DNA from 2 places in the Marinitoga sp. 38H-ov genome. Region 2 is predicted to be linked to the other one. Evidence: riboswitches for the same ligand, from Rfam matches in the RefSeq annotation. Region 2 holds a riboswitch; the other holds the start of a gene.
The links. A riboswitch is a leader RNA that binds a small molecule or an ion and turns the genes downstream of it on or off. The one in region 2 is predicted to bind cobalamin.

Region 1 (7,624 bases), on a different contig from region 2:
TTATATATGGATTACAGGAGGTCTTCACTTAGATGGTGTGGCGGATACCTTTGATGGAGTATTTAGCAATAGAAATAAGGAAGAAATATTAAGAATAATGAAAGATAGTAGAATAGGAACGTTTGGAGTAATAGGTTTAATAATGCTAATATTAACAAATTTAATTTTTAGTTATTACATAAATTATATATATATTTTAATTATGCCAATTATCGGAAGAAGTTCAGCATTATTAGCAGCATCTATATCAACATATGCAAGAAATAACGGAATGGGTTATATATTTATAACACATTCAAATATAAAAAAATTTATTATTTCTTTTTTAATAGTATCACCTATATTAATGTTTTTTAATCCATATATATTATTACCAATAATATTATCATATATATTTGTTATATTCATAACTAAAAAAATAATAAAAAAAATAGATGGTATGACAGGGGATACAATAGGATTAGTAATTGAGTTATCACAAACATTTTATTTAATAAGTATATATATATTGAGAGGTATATTATGAAGTTAATATTAATAAGACATGTTGAAACAGAAGCGAATATAAGAGGAATATTTAGTGGTTGGAGTAATTATAATATTACAGAAAATGGATTAAAACAAATTAATGTATTAAAAAAAATATTTAAAAACAAATATGCTGATTATATAATTTCTAGTCCATTGTACAGAGCATATTACACAGCTTTAGAAATATCAAAGGTATTAAATAATAAAATTATTATTGATGAAAGAATGAAAGAAATAAATTTCGGTATTTTTGATGGAAAAACAATAGAAGAAATAAAAGAAAAATATTATAATGAATATATGTTATGGATGGAAGATTATAGGAAATACTGTTTTCCAAAAGGAGAATGTTATACATCATTCTTTAAAAGAATAGATGAATTTTTATCAAAGTTAGATAAAAATAAAAGATATATTATAGTTACACATGGAGGAGTAATTAATTATATTATGGAAAAATATTCATATATAAAATTTGATAGATATACGGAGGTGGAAATATAATCAAAGTAAGAGATTTAACAATAGTAGATTTAGGAAATAAAGAACTAATAATATCATGTGATTCATCTGGTGCTATTGGCAATAAAGAGATGGATGTGGTAAAAGTTTCACCAGATATTGTTGGTTATTATGGAGCACATGTAGCATTGTGTGAAAATATAGCATATGGAGCAACGCCTATAACAATTGTAAATACATTATCAGTTGAAATGAATAATACAGGGAAAGAGATTATAAAAGGAATAAGAAGAGCAATTGATTTAATAAATATAGATGTAATAATTACAGGAAGTACAGAAGAGAATTTTCCAACAATACAAACAGGAATAGGTATTACAGTTATAGGTATTAAAGAAAAAAATATTAACTTTAAAACAGAAAAAGATGACATTGCAGTATTAATAGGTTTGCCTAAATTAGGAGAAGAGGTATTAAAGAGCAAAGAAATTCTTAGATTGGATATATTAAAAACTTTAAGAAATAGTAATTATTTACATGAAATAGTGCCTGTGGGTTCAAAAGGAATTTTTCATGAGATTAATGAAATATCCAAGATATGGAATTTAGAATTTAATTTATTTAATAATAATATTGATCTATATAAAAGTGCTGGACCAGCAACATGTGCAATAATAACTTTAAAGGAAGAAAATTTAAAAAATATAAATATAGATATTCCAATAAACATTTTAGGAAAATTTAATTAAATACCTCCGGATTAAAGGTGCAAGGGAAGATGGTGAAAATCCATCACGGCCCCGCCACCGTAACTGGGGACGAAACCAACAAAATGCCACTGGGAAACTGGGAAGGCGTTGGGAGTAGAATGATCCAGAAGTCGGGAGACCTACCTTTAGTCCTAAGGTATTCCCATTCGCGAGGGCGATATGGGAGAAATTTTTATATATATTAGGAGGTGTAGTATGAAGATTCATGAATTTGTTGGCAAATCCTTTCTAAAGGACTATGGTATTAAAGTCCCTGAATCATATTTGATTAGGGAAGATTATGAAATTAAGTTTTTACCAGCTGTATTAAAATCTCAGGTATTAGTTGGTGGAAGAATGAAGGCTGGAGGAGTATTATTTGCACATGACGAAGATGATTTTAGGAAAAAGGTAAAGGAATTATTGAAAAAGGAGATTAAAGGAGAAAAGCCATATGGAGTATTAGTAGAAAAAATGATACCTATACAAAAAGAATATTATATTTCTTTAATATTAGACAGAGAAGAAAAGAATATTAGTATATTGTATTCTGAAAAAGGTGGAATTGATATAGAAGATAATAAGGATAGTATTATTAAAACAAATTTTGATGAATTTCATGACAAGATTCCACAAAAAATATCAAAAATATTACCTAATCTAAGGAAATTATTTAGGGAAAAAGATTTAACGTTATTAGAAATAAACCCTTTAGTTGAAGATGTTGATGGTAATTTATATGCACTTGATATAGTAATACATTTAGATGATAATGCTATATTTAGACAAGAATGGGCAAAAGAATTTATTGAAGATGAGTATCCATTTCACTTTGTTAAATTAGATGGAGATATCGGGATAATTGGATGTGGTGCAGGTATAGTTATGGCAACTATGGATGCTGTAAAATTATCTGGAGGGAATCCAGCAGATTTTCTTGATTTAGGTGGTGGTGCTGAAAAAGGAATAACTATACAAGCATTAGAATTATTAAAAAGTTATGGAATAAAAAAAATAATATTAAATATTTTTGGTGGAATAACAAAATGTGATGAAATTTCTTTGGCTTTAGTAGAATTTAAAACTAATAACCCAGATATAGAATTGTATATAAGATTAACAGGTACAAATGAAGATATAGCAAAAAAAATATTAAAAGAGAATAATATGAATTATTATGAAGATATGTATAGTATGATAACTGATGCAGTCAAGGTGGTGAGTTTAAATGATTAATGGAAATGAAAGAGTTTGTGTTCAAGGTATAACAGGAAAATACGGGAAATTACATACTGAAAAGATGTTAAAATATGGAACTAATATAGTATGCGGTGTTTCAAAGAATAAAAGTGTAAAGTATATAAATGGAGTTGAAGTGTTAGATAATATGTACGATGCTGTTAAAAAGCATAATGTAGATACTTCAATTGTTTTTGTTCCTGCTCCATATGCAAAAGAAGCGGTTTTTGAAGCGATAAATGCAGGAGTAAAAAAAATTATTATTATAACAGAGCATATACCTCAACAAGATATGTTAGATATATATAATATATCTAAGGATAATGATGTAATAATAATAGGGCCAAATTGTCCAGGTGTAATTTTGCCTGGTATATCAAAAATTGGTATAATGCCAGAAAGAGCATTTAAACCAGGAGATATAGCTGTTATTTCAAGAAGCGGTACATTAATGTATGAAATTTCTAATTATTTATCATTATATTCTAGTGGAATAAAAGTTGGAATTGGTTTAGGTGGAGATCCAATTATAGGTACTTCTATAGAAGATGCATTTGATTATATTATGAAAGAAAATATAAAAAAGGTTGTTGTTATTGGTGAAGTAGGAGGAAATGATGAAATAAAAGGTATTGAAAAGGCTTTAGAAAAAGGATATAATGGAGATATAAAAGTGTTTTTTGCTGGTAGAACAGCACCAAAAGGTAAAAGAATGGGACATGCTGGAGCAATTATTGAAGGATATGAAGGAAGTATAGAATATAAAGAAAAGAAATTAAAAGAAATAGGTGTAAATGTAATAAGCCAAATTCCAGAATTAGGAGGTTAATATGAATAATTCATATTTGCTATTATTTTTATCAATATTTTTTGGAATATTAATTGGAAAGATAAAAATTAAAAACTTTAAATTAGGTAGTTCTGGATCATTATTTAGTGGATTAATATTAGGCTGGTATTCTACCAGCCTATATTCAAGTAATATGGAAATAATGAATAAATTAAATAGTGATTTTAAACAATTTTTCTTGTTTTCCTTAATTTTATTTATATCCTCAGTTGGATTAATAGCATCAAAGGATTTGGATAAAATTATAAAAAAGTATGGATTAAAGTTTTTAATTATGGCATTTTTTATCACATTTGTAGGGTTTATATCTACATATATATTTTCTAAGTTTGGTAATAAATATGAATTTGTTGGATTATATTCTGGAGCATTAACAAGTTCGCCTGGTTTAGCAACGGCTTTAGAAACAGCACCTAATTTTGAAAAAGAAATAATTTCGGGTTATACATTTGGATATATTCCCGGAGTTTTAGCAGTTATACTTTCTATGTATATTTTTCCGTATATATTTAAAGTTAATATTGAAGATGAAAAAAGCAAATTAAAAGAAATTATGCAAATTGAAAAGGATAAGGAAGAAGGATTTGACTTTTTGGCCTATTCATTGATAATAATTATAGGGATATTAATAGGAAATATTAATTTTGATTTTAATTATATATCCTTTAAATTAGGAATTACTGGTGGAGTGTTATTGTCTTCGTTATTTTTAGGAAGATTAGGCAAGATTTGGATATTTGATTTTAGAATGAATAAAAAAATATTAAAAACAATTCAAGAATTAGGGTTATTAATGTTTTTATCTTCTGTAGGTTTAAAATCTGGGGATATTAATTTAAATGCACAAACTGCTAGTCTAATGTTTTACTCTTTTATTATAGCTATAATATCAATAGTATTAGGAGTAATAATAGGTAAATATATATTGAAAATCAATTGGATAATATTATCTGGTGCTATATGCGGGGGAATGACAAGTACGCCAGGTCTTGGAGCTGCAATAGATGCAAATGATTCAGAGGAAGTTGCAATAGGTTATGGAGCTACCTACCCATTCGCATTACTTGGAATGGTGATATTTAATAAGATATTGATATTAATTATATAAAAAAGACTCCCGAGAAAATCTCGGGAGTTTATTATTCAATATCTTTTGTAATAATTAAAGGTATTTTATCTTCATATATATATACTTCAACAACTTTAATATCTAATTTTGGAATACTAATGGTTAAACTTGGATAAGAAAATTCTTGGGTTACATATTTTGAATTTTGTTTTGATGAAATCTCAATAATTAACTTATCATTTTCTCTTTTTATGGAGTTAACTTTTACTTCATATCCTCCAGATTTTTTCTCTCCTAAACAAATAGATATCCAAAAATTATTCTCTTTTTCCATTATCTGTAAATTTGGTTCAAATGACTTAAAATTATATTTAACTATTTCGTATTTTACTGCTTCATATTTTATTGGTTCATTAGTATGTTCTGTGCTTATGAAAAATGAAAAAGAGGATATTATTGCTAAAAATAGAATTAATAAAATGCTTTTAAAATCCATAAATATTCACCTAGAAAACATTCCAAGGCAATTCATTTACTGGATCATCATCAACTATATTTCCATCATATAATGAATGAGAAATATTTATAGTTTCTCCATTTAAAGTTACAGTACCAGTAACGGCATAATCTAAGTAATCATCTGGTATTTTGGATATTTTAACATTATCTATCCATGCAGTATCTTGACCATCAGAAACAGCACCATCTTTTACATAAGCTATTTTAATTTCATGTGTACCTTCAGATAAACTAATTTCCTTTGTAGTCCAATCGATTTCACCAGATGCTTTAAATACAGTTTCTCCGTCAACATATACGAATAAGAAATCCCAATCTTTTTCACTAGATACCTTATAATCAAATACTAATTTATAACCATATGTTGCTGAATCAAGAGTAACAGTTGTTGAGATATAACTTTCTTGATCATCATCAATATCAGGGAATGAAATAATCTTATTTCCATTATCATCAATTATTGTAGCAGCATTTGTTCCTGTATTCCATTTTAAAATACCTGATTCGAAATTATCTTCAAATACTGGTTCTGGTAAAACAGGCATATTATCGCTTTCAACTTTAATATAGAATGTAGGAGTACCTATGTCTGATTTTGAAACAGTTGTAGCTTCATTAAATGATTTACTTAATAATTCTTCGTTTGTATCAGCATCTAAAATTTTTAATGTATAATTTCCTGTTGCTGTAGGTGGAGTTAAACTTAATTCAAATGTAGAATCAAAAGTTACAGATATTACTTGCACATCATCTAATTCTGACATATCTTTTATTTCAACGTTTTCTAAAGTTTTGGATAATTGTTCTTGAGCTCTTAAAACTATAGAATCTAATAAATCTGGACCTCCAACAATAATATCATATGTATCAGGGTCTATTTGATAGAAAGCACAATTACCATATGAATCAGTTCTTGCATAGTAATTTGGTCCTGTTTCTCTATATAATGTTACATATACACCAGCTAAAGGATTTCCGTATGAATCTTTAACAGAAACAATAGCCATAGCTCCTTTTTCTTCTGGTAATGGCAATGATAATGCTTTTTTTGGATCTATAACACCGTATCCTGAGTTAGTGTCATATCCTGGTTTATCCACATCTTTAGCAGACATTTCAATTAATTTTCTAATTTGATATGCTGTTGCATTAGGATGTTTTTCCCATAATAATGCTGCTAAAGCTGAAACATATGGTGATGCCATAGAAGTACCGTTCCAGTATGCAAATGGGCCATACAATGGAGAAACATCGCTGCTATCAACAGGTATAGTTGATAATATTTGAACACCAGGTGCTAATACAGATACGCTATCTCCTCTTGTTGAAAATTCTGCAACATTATCATTTACATCACTAGCACCTACACCTAATATACCAGGTAAAGAATTTGGACTTCCCCAACTTTCTTCTATATGAGTATTACCAGTTGAAACAACAACTAAAACATTATTAGCAAGAGCATAATCGAAACCAGCTTTTAATGTGTCTGAAAATCCAGGACCACCCCAACTGTTTTGTAATATCTTAGCTCCATTATCAACAGCCCACGCTGCATTATATGCCACATATATATCTCCAACAAAATTAGGAGCAAATACTGGAGCAACCATAATTTTTGCATTTGGTGCTAATCCAGCTATACCGTAATTATCATCTTTTTTAGCAGCAATAATACCAGAAACATGTGTTCCATGATCTCCATATGGTACAGATGTATTTGCTGGAATAAGAGTATTATTATAGAAATCAACACCAGTAACGTATTGTCCATTTAAATCTGGATGACTTGAATCTGATCCTCCATCCATAACAGCAACAACAACACCTGTACCTGTAGCGGTTTCCCAAACTTTTTTAGCATCAAATTTCTTTAAAGCCCATTGAAATTCATATAATGGATTTTTTGGATCTTCAGGAGAAGCAACAGATTTTACTAATTCTTCTTTAAAGGTTTCTTTTTTTACAGGTTCAATTAGTTTTCTTTTGTAATTAGGTTCGATGAATTTTATACCTTCAAATGATTTGTTTAAAAGTTTTCTTAGAGCTTCTTCTACTGAATAATTAAATCTTAAATTTGCAATCTTAAGTTTTTCTATATTAACAACAATATCAGCTTTTAAATAATTTGCTAATTTATTTAGTGATTCAATATCATTGTATCCAACGTTTAATTGATTTTCAAAATAATCATATTTATTTAAT
Region 2 (7,624 bases):
CAGAATCGAAATTAATTTCTCTCCAAGGATTCTGATGTTTTCCAATAACTACAGCATCTTTAGCTTTCCAAAAAAATAAATATATATCCCTTATATCTTTATTTAAAAGATATTCTTCTATTGCTAGATTTATATATATATTTGTGTTTTTGCTTATAATTAAGTTTAATTTCATAATTATTCCTTCTTTGTAATTGTTTTAATTCTATTCATTTAAATTCTACCATTTTTATCGGAATTAAAGATTGCTTATTTGTTACATATTAAAAATAATATTGTTAATTAAATAATCTAAATATAACTATTATTTATCTTGATATTAAAAAAAATAAACATATGATATAATTACATAAGAATTATGGAAAATATATTGGAGGAATATTATGAAACCAATATTATGTTCAGGTGAAATACTAATAGATTTTATATCTAATGAAAAAGGGAAAAATTTAAAGAATACAGAGCTTTTTAGTAAAAAAGCTGGAGGATCGCCATTAAATGTAGCAGTCACAATTAGTAGATTGGGATTAAATGTTTCATTTTTGGGGAGTTTGGGTAAGGATCAATTTTCTGACTATTTATATGAAATATTAAAAAAAGAAAATATTAACACTGATAATATAATTATACAACAAAATTGTAAAACTTCAATAGCATATGTTGCAAGAGATAAATTTGGTAATCCAGATTTTTTATTTTTTAGGGATAATCCAGCTGATGTTAATGTGAAATATGAAGAATATAATATAAATCCAGAAGATTATTCACTATTACATATAGGTTCTATATCTCTAATATATGAACCAGCAAGAAGTTCATATATGAAATTTATGGAATATTTTTTAGAAAAAAATATTCCTGTATCTTATGACCCGAATGTAAGACCATCTATAATACATAATAAGGAAAAATTTATACAAGATTTTTTATATATTTCATCAAAAGTTGATATTGTAAAAATGAGTGATAAGGATTTGGAATATATTTTTTCAAATACTAACATAGAAAAAATAATAGAAAAAATACCATTAAAAAAAGGTGCTATGTTACTTATAACATTAGGAGAAAAGGGTTGTATTGCAAAATATAATGATATAGAAATGATTATTCCTGGATATAATGTTTCGCCTGTAGATGCAACAGGTTGTGGAGATGCATTTACAGGAGCAATTATTTATAATTATATAAAAGGTGAAAGAGATATATTTAAATTAGGAAAATTTGCTAATGCTGTTGCAGCAAAGGTAATAACAAAATTAGGTGGTGTTGATTCTATTCCTTATTATGATGAAGTAGTTGAGTTTATAAGGGATAAAAATTCTTATTTATAATTTTTATTAATTTTATTTCAATAGTTTAAATTCGTATTATTTTTATTATCGTGCATATACTTTGGCCATGAAGTATCTGCTAATATAATACTTATTGCATATAATTTATTAGTAAAACCACCGCCTATATACAAAACCCCATTTTTTATAGCTCCACTTGAATAAAATAATTTATCTCCTGCATAGTAATCTCATAGTTTTTATCCGTTTTCGTTAATGGCATAAATATAATTATCAATACTACTAAAGTATATAACTTCATCATTTCTAATAACATGTGTAGAAAAAATCCAAATATTTTCTCCATTTTTTATAGAATACAAATATCCTAAATCTCTTACGAATATACTTTCTTTGCCTAACAATAATTTTATAATATGCCCTTAAATTTAATAATTTTCCGATAAAAATATAGTCTAAATTAGCTAATTCGCTATATTCTCCAGTTTTCTTATCATTTTCTACGATTCTCAATAGTTTTAATGTCTTCTCTTTGATTATTAATTCTATATTAGTTTATCAACTACAATAATGTTTTCTTTCCGGAAAGGTAAGATTACGCTATTTTGTTATATGCAGGATTGTTTTCAAAACTATATATTCCTATTTTCACAGTATTTGGAAATGAAATAGAAGATAAAAAATCATAAGAAAAATTATTAAATTGCAACCTCTAAATTTAATGTATATATAAAAAAGTTAACCTTATATAATTATATCACCTTAAAAACATATTTTTATATATTTATATTTGTCTTTAATTAAAATTTGTTAATATATAAAGAGTAATTTTATTTTTTATATTATTTTTGATATAATATAGTATCTAATAAAAAGTAAATAAAATATTATCTTATTATAGGGAACATTGGTGAAAGTCCAAGGCTGCCCAGCAACCGTAACCAGGGACGAAATTCACTTAATGCCACTGGGAAACTGGGAAGGCGTGAAAAGTAGGGTGATCTGGAAGCCGGGATACCTATATAAGATATATTTATTCCACGAAAGCTAAGGGCTTTTTGTGGAAAATTTGTTTTAGATTTAAGGAGGTAAAATATGAAAATTTTTAGTTCATGGAGTGGAGGTAAGGATTCTACTTTAGCATTATATTATGGGATAAAAAAATATAAGAAAATTGATTATATTTTTACAATGTTATCAGAAGATTGTATTCATTCTAGAGCACATGGGTTAAATATAAATATTTTGAAAAGACAATCTAAGAGTTTAAATATAAAATTAATAACTAAATGTAGTACATGGGGTGATTATGAAAAAAATTTTTTAGATTTTTTAGAAGAATATGTGAGAGAGGGTATAGGGATTTTTGGAGATATAGATCTTCAGGAGCATTTAGATTGGGTGAATAATGTATGTAGTAAAAAAAATGTTGTTGCATATGAACCATTATGGCAAAGAGAGAGAGAAGATATAGTTTTGGAATTTTTAAATTTAGGATTTAAAGCAAAAATTATTGCTATAAAAAAAGGTATAGGTATAGAAAATTATTTAGGTAAAGATTTATCTTTTGATCTTGTTGAAGAATTTAAAAAAATAGGAATAGATGCTTGTGGTGAAAATGGTGAATTTCATACATTTGTATATGATGGACCTATATTTAATGAAGAAATAAAATTTAGTATTAAATCTACTGTAGAAAAAAATAATACACTAGTTTTAGAATTAATATAAAAATTATAACGGAAGATACTGAGGAGTGGTATTTTGAAAATAATGATTCAAGGTACTTCATCGGATTGTGGAAAAACTACTTTTGTTACTGCATTATGTAGAATATTTAAAGAAGATGGAATAAATGTATCTCCATTTAAAGCTCAAAATATTTCTTTAAATTCATATGTTGATATTAATGGAAATGAATTTGCGTGGTCTCAATATATTCAAGCTATAGCTTCAAAAACAGAACCTAATGTATATATGAATCCTATTCTTTTGAAGCCGCAAGGTAATGGTATGGTTCAATTAATAGTTTTGGGGAAAATATATAAGACAATACATTTTAGCGAATATGAAAATTATAAAAAAGAAATGAAAAAGGTGATAATAGATTCATTTAATTATTTAAGTAATAAATTTGATGCGATTATTATAGAAGGAGCTGGAAGTCCGGCTGAAATAAATATAAAAGATAAAGATATCTCCAATATGTGGGTAGCAAAAAATGTTAATTCAAATGTTTTATTGGTTAGTGATATAGATAGAGGAGGAGCTTTTGCTTCATTGTATGGAACATATTATTTAATGGAAGATGAAAAGGATTACATCAAAGGGTTTATTATAAATAAATTTAGGGGTGAAAAGAAGCTTTTAAATTCTGGTTTATTAAAATTAGAAAAATTAACAGGTATTCCAACTTTAGGAGTTATACCTTGGATAGATATAAAATATGGAGACGAAGATGGAGCTTCGTTGAAAAATAAAAAAATAAAGAAATCAAAAATAAATATTTACGTAATAAAAATTCCCAGCATTTCTAATTTTACGGATTTTGCACCTTTTAATTATGATGAAAATGTGAATTTAGAGTATATTGAGGATATTAATAAAATTGATGAAGCAGATATGATAATAATTCCTGGTAGTAAAAATACTATAAGAGATTTAAGATGGATGAAAGAAAAAGGTTTCTTTGAAAGAATAAAATGTTTTAAAGGTATAGTTTTTGGAATATGTGGAGGATTTCAAATTATGGGAAAGGAGATAATTGATGTATATGGCTTAGAGATTGGTGAATATCAAAAGGAAAAAGGTTTTGGATTTTTTAATTTTACAACTAGAATGTTAGATAAAAAAATAACAAAACAATTTAGAGGTAAATATAAAGGAATTGAAATATATGGTTACGAAATTCATATTGGCGAAAGTAATATAAATACTCCCGTTTTAAATATTGATAATAAATATATAGGAACATATATACATGGAATTTTTAATTCAGGTGAATTTAGAAAATATATATTAAATTTAATATTAAAAAATAAAAATATGAATATAATAAATGATATTAAAGACTATGAAGAATTTCAAGAAAAAGAAATTATCAAATTATCAAATATAGTAAGGGAGAATATTGAATTAAAAAAAATATATAAAATAGCAGGAGGGAATTAAAAATAATAATTTTTTCTATATTGTTAGATTTAATATTTGAAGAACCGCCAGAGAAAATACATCCTGTTGCATTTATGGGGATTATAGGAAAGAGATTATATAAAAAATATAGCAATAATCTAAAGTATTTTATTGTTGGTATGATGTCGTTAATATTAGAAATTGCCTTTTGGGGCATATTAATATACTTTATTCAAAAGGTAAATATAATAATTATAAAAAATATAATTTTAATTTATATTTTGAAAACTACTTTTTCTATAAAAAGTTTATATAGACATGTTGAAAGATGTAAAACTAATGACTTGAATGAACTAAAAAGAAATGTTTCATATATAGTGAGTAGAAATACAAATGATTTAGATAAAAATCATTTGTATTCAGCAGCTATTGAAAGTTTATCAGAAAATATAAATGATAGTATAACAGCACCTCTTTTTTATTATTTGCTATTTGGTATATACGGTTCAATTATATATAGAGTAGTAAATACTTATGATGCGTTATTTGGGTATAGAAATGCAAAATATGAATGGTATGGAAAATTTTGTGCGAGATTAGATGATGTTTTAAATTATATACCAGCTAGAATAACTGCATTAATAATATCTTTTTTTAATTTGAAAGGTGCATTTAATTATATAAAAAAGTATGGTAGGATAAAAGTTAATTCAACATATCCAATGAGTGCTTTTGCTGGTGTATTGGGGTTAGGATTTGAAAAAGAAGGTGTATATAAATTTTCAGGAAAGCTTCCAGAAATAGAAGATTTGAATAGAGCATTAAAATTATATAAAAAAGTAGTCTTTTTAATATTAACGTTTGTAATTTTAGGAGAGATAATATGAATCATGGAGGGATAAAAGATAAAAATATTATTGACTTTTCAATATCTGTATCGCCCCTAATTCCAAATTGGATAGATAAAGTTTTTGAGGATAGTAAAGATAATTTAAATAAATATACATATGTAGAATGGATAGAAGAAGATTTTAAAAAAATTTTTGGAAAAAATTCTGTAATATTATCTGGAGCAACAGAATCTTTTCATATAATAGGTCATGTAATAATGAAAGATTCAATTGTTATAATACCTACACCAAATTATACAGAATATGAAAGGATAGCTAAATTTAATAATAATGAAATTGTCAAAGTAGATTCGCTAAAATTTGGTGGATATACAGAAGAATTTTATGACTATTTATTAAAATATATTATAAAAATTAGGGAAAAAACTAATAAAAAAATAATTTTTATTACAGGTAATCCTAATAATCCAACAGGTCAATTTGTCAGGTTAGCTGAATTTACTAAAAAATTATTAGAGTATGATATTTTAATAATATATGATGAAGCATTTATAGATTTTTCTGAAGATAATCCAGAAATAATAGATGAGACAATACAAATAAGAACATTTACAAAATCCTTCGGAATTCCCGGTATTAGAGTTGGATATGTAATTTCGAGTAAATATACAGAAGAATTTTTAAAATATAGACAACCTTGGAATATAGGGGTATTGGGATATTCCTTTTTAGAAAACCTTTTAAAAAATGATTTTTTAAATGATTTAAAAAAAATGAGGATTTATATAAAAAAAGAAATAAATAAGTTTAAAGAATATATGAGTTATTGTACACAAACTAATTATTTTACTATAAAAACAGATCCAAAAAAATTTTTAGAAAAAAGCAAAAAATATGGAATATATGTTAGAGATACTTCGGATATGGGATTAAATAATCACGTGAGAATTGGAATAAAAAACAATAAAGATAATGAATTTTTATTAAATTTTTTAAGAAAGGAGTTAAAAAAATGAGTTTGATATTATTATATACTGGAAATGGAAAGGGTAAAACCACTGCATCATTAGGATTAGTTGTTAGAGCTGTTGGTCATGGAAAAAGTGTATCAATTATTCAGTTTTTAAAGGGAAATCCGAAATATGGGGAAATAAAGGGTTTATCTTATTTACCAGGAGTTGAAATTATTCAATCTGGTAGTCCTAATCATGTAAAGAAAAATAAAATTACTAATGATGATATTAAATTAGCTAAAAAAGGTCTAGAATTAGCTTTAGAAAAAATAAGTAGCGGTAAATATGATTTAGTAATTTTAGATGAAATAAATGTAGCAATTTACTATGATGTATTAAAGTTACAAGATGTATTAAATATATTAGAAAAAAAGCATGAAAAAACAACGATAATATTAACAGGTAGATATGCCCCAAAAGAGTTTTATGAAATTGCTGATATGGTAAGTGAAGTTAAAGAGATAAAACATCATTTTCAAAAAGGAATAATAGCACAGGAAGGGATAGAATATTAAAAAACTAGCGATTGAATTCAATCGCTAGTTTTAATTAATATCAGTTGATATTATTAACTTGCAGTTTTACTTTGAATTTTTTCTGATTCTTCAAAAATCTTTCTTATTTCATCTATTCTTCTCTTTAAAAGTAAATTTCCGCTTGTCAATTCTTTTTCAACTTTTTTAATAGATTGGCTAATTGTTGAATGATTTTTCCCTACAAATTCAGAAATATCTTTTACTTTCATTTTACCATAATTTTTAAGCATAAAAGATAATATCTGTCGAGCTTCTGATATTTCCTTTTTTCTAGTAGGGCTAAATAATTGTTCTCTTGTTAAATTATATTCTTTAATAACTGCTTCTAAAATCAAGTTTTTCTTTAAAACTCTTAAGGTTTCTTTGGTTTGAGGAATATTTTTCTTATGAGATTTTAAAGAACTATATAATTTTTTGACGGTATCAATATTAACTTTTTCTCCTGTAACCTTACTATGGAAAAAAAGATTTAATATTAATCCTCTAAGTCTTCTAAGATTGTTGTCAATATTTTCAACTAAATAACTCACCACATCATCTGATAAGTATAATGAACTCATTTCAGCCATTTTTTTAGCAATTTTTAATTTGGTTTGTTTATCAGGTTCATCAACATTAACAACTAATCCCATTTCAAATCTACTAATTAATCTTGGATGAAAAGTAGCTAATTCTTCAGGAGTTCTATCAGAACATATAATAATTTGTTTTCCAAGATTAAATAAAGTATTAAATGTATGGAATAATTCTCCTTGAGCCATATCTTTTCCAATCAAAAATTGAACATCATCAATTAATAA

Region 1: it holds a riboswitch for cobalamin, as region 2 does, so the genes downstream of both, AS160_RS04980 (ATP-grasp domain-containing protein) here and AS160_RS00645 (diphthine--ammonia ligase) in region 2, are expected to answer to the same signal.

The regions. Positions count from the first base shown of each region.
Region 1 covers NZ_LNGH01000015.1:1,521-9,144, forward strand. The annotation lists gene cobS (adenosylcobinamide-GDP ribazoletransferase) at 1-526, shown strand, start outside; gene AS160_RS04970 (histidine phosphatase family protein) at 523-1,035, shown strand; gene AS160_RS04975 (AIR synthase related protein) at 1,056-1,742, shown strand; cobalamin riboswitch at 1,741-1,905, shown strand; gene AS160_RS04980 (ATP-grasp domain-containing protein) at 1,959-2,978, shown strand; gene AS160_RS04985 (CoA-binding protein) at 2,971-3,810, shown strand; gene AS160_RS04990 (hypothetical protein) at 3,812-4,939, shown strand; gene AS160_RS04995 (protease complex subunit PrcB family protein) at 4,971-5,396, opposite strand; gene AS160_RS05000 (S8 family serine peptidase) at 5,407-7,624, opposite strand, start outside.
Region 2 covers NZ_LNGH01000002.1:99,080-106,703, reverse strand. The annotation lists gene AS160_RS00660 (lipoate--protein ligase family protein) at 1-175, opposite strand, end outside; gene AS160_RS00655 (carbohydrate kinase) at 384-1,331, shown strand; gene AS160_RS00650 (PQQ-like beta-propeller repeat protein) at 1,532-1,696, opposite strand; cobalamin riboswitch at 2,144-2,333, shown strand; gene AS160_RS00645 (diphthine--ammonia ligase) at 2,388-3,023, shown strand; gene AS160_RS00640 (cobyric acid synthase) at 3,066-4,463, shown strand; gene cbiB (adenosylcobinamide-phosphate synthase CbiB) at 4,466-5,311, shown strand; gene AS160_RS00630 (aminotransferase class I/II-fold pyridoxal phosphate-dependent enzyme) at 5,308-6,291, shown strand; gene cobO (cob(I)yrinic acid a,c-diamide adenosyltransferase) at 6,288-6,803, shown strand; gene dnaA (chromosomal replication initiator protein DnaA) at 6,857-7,624, opposite strand, start outside.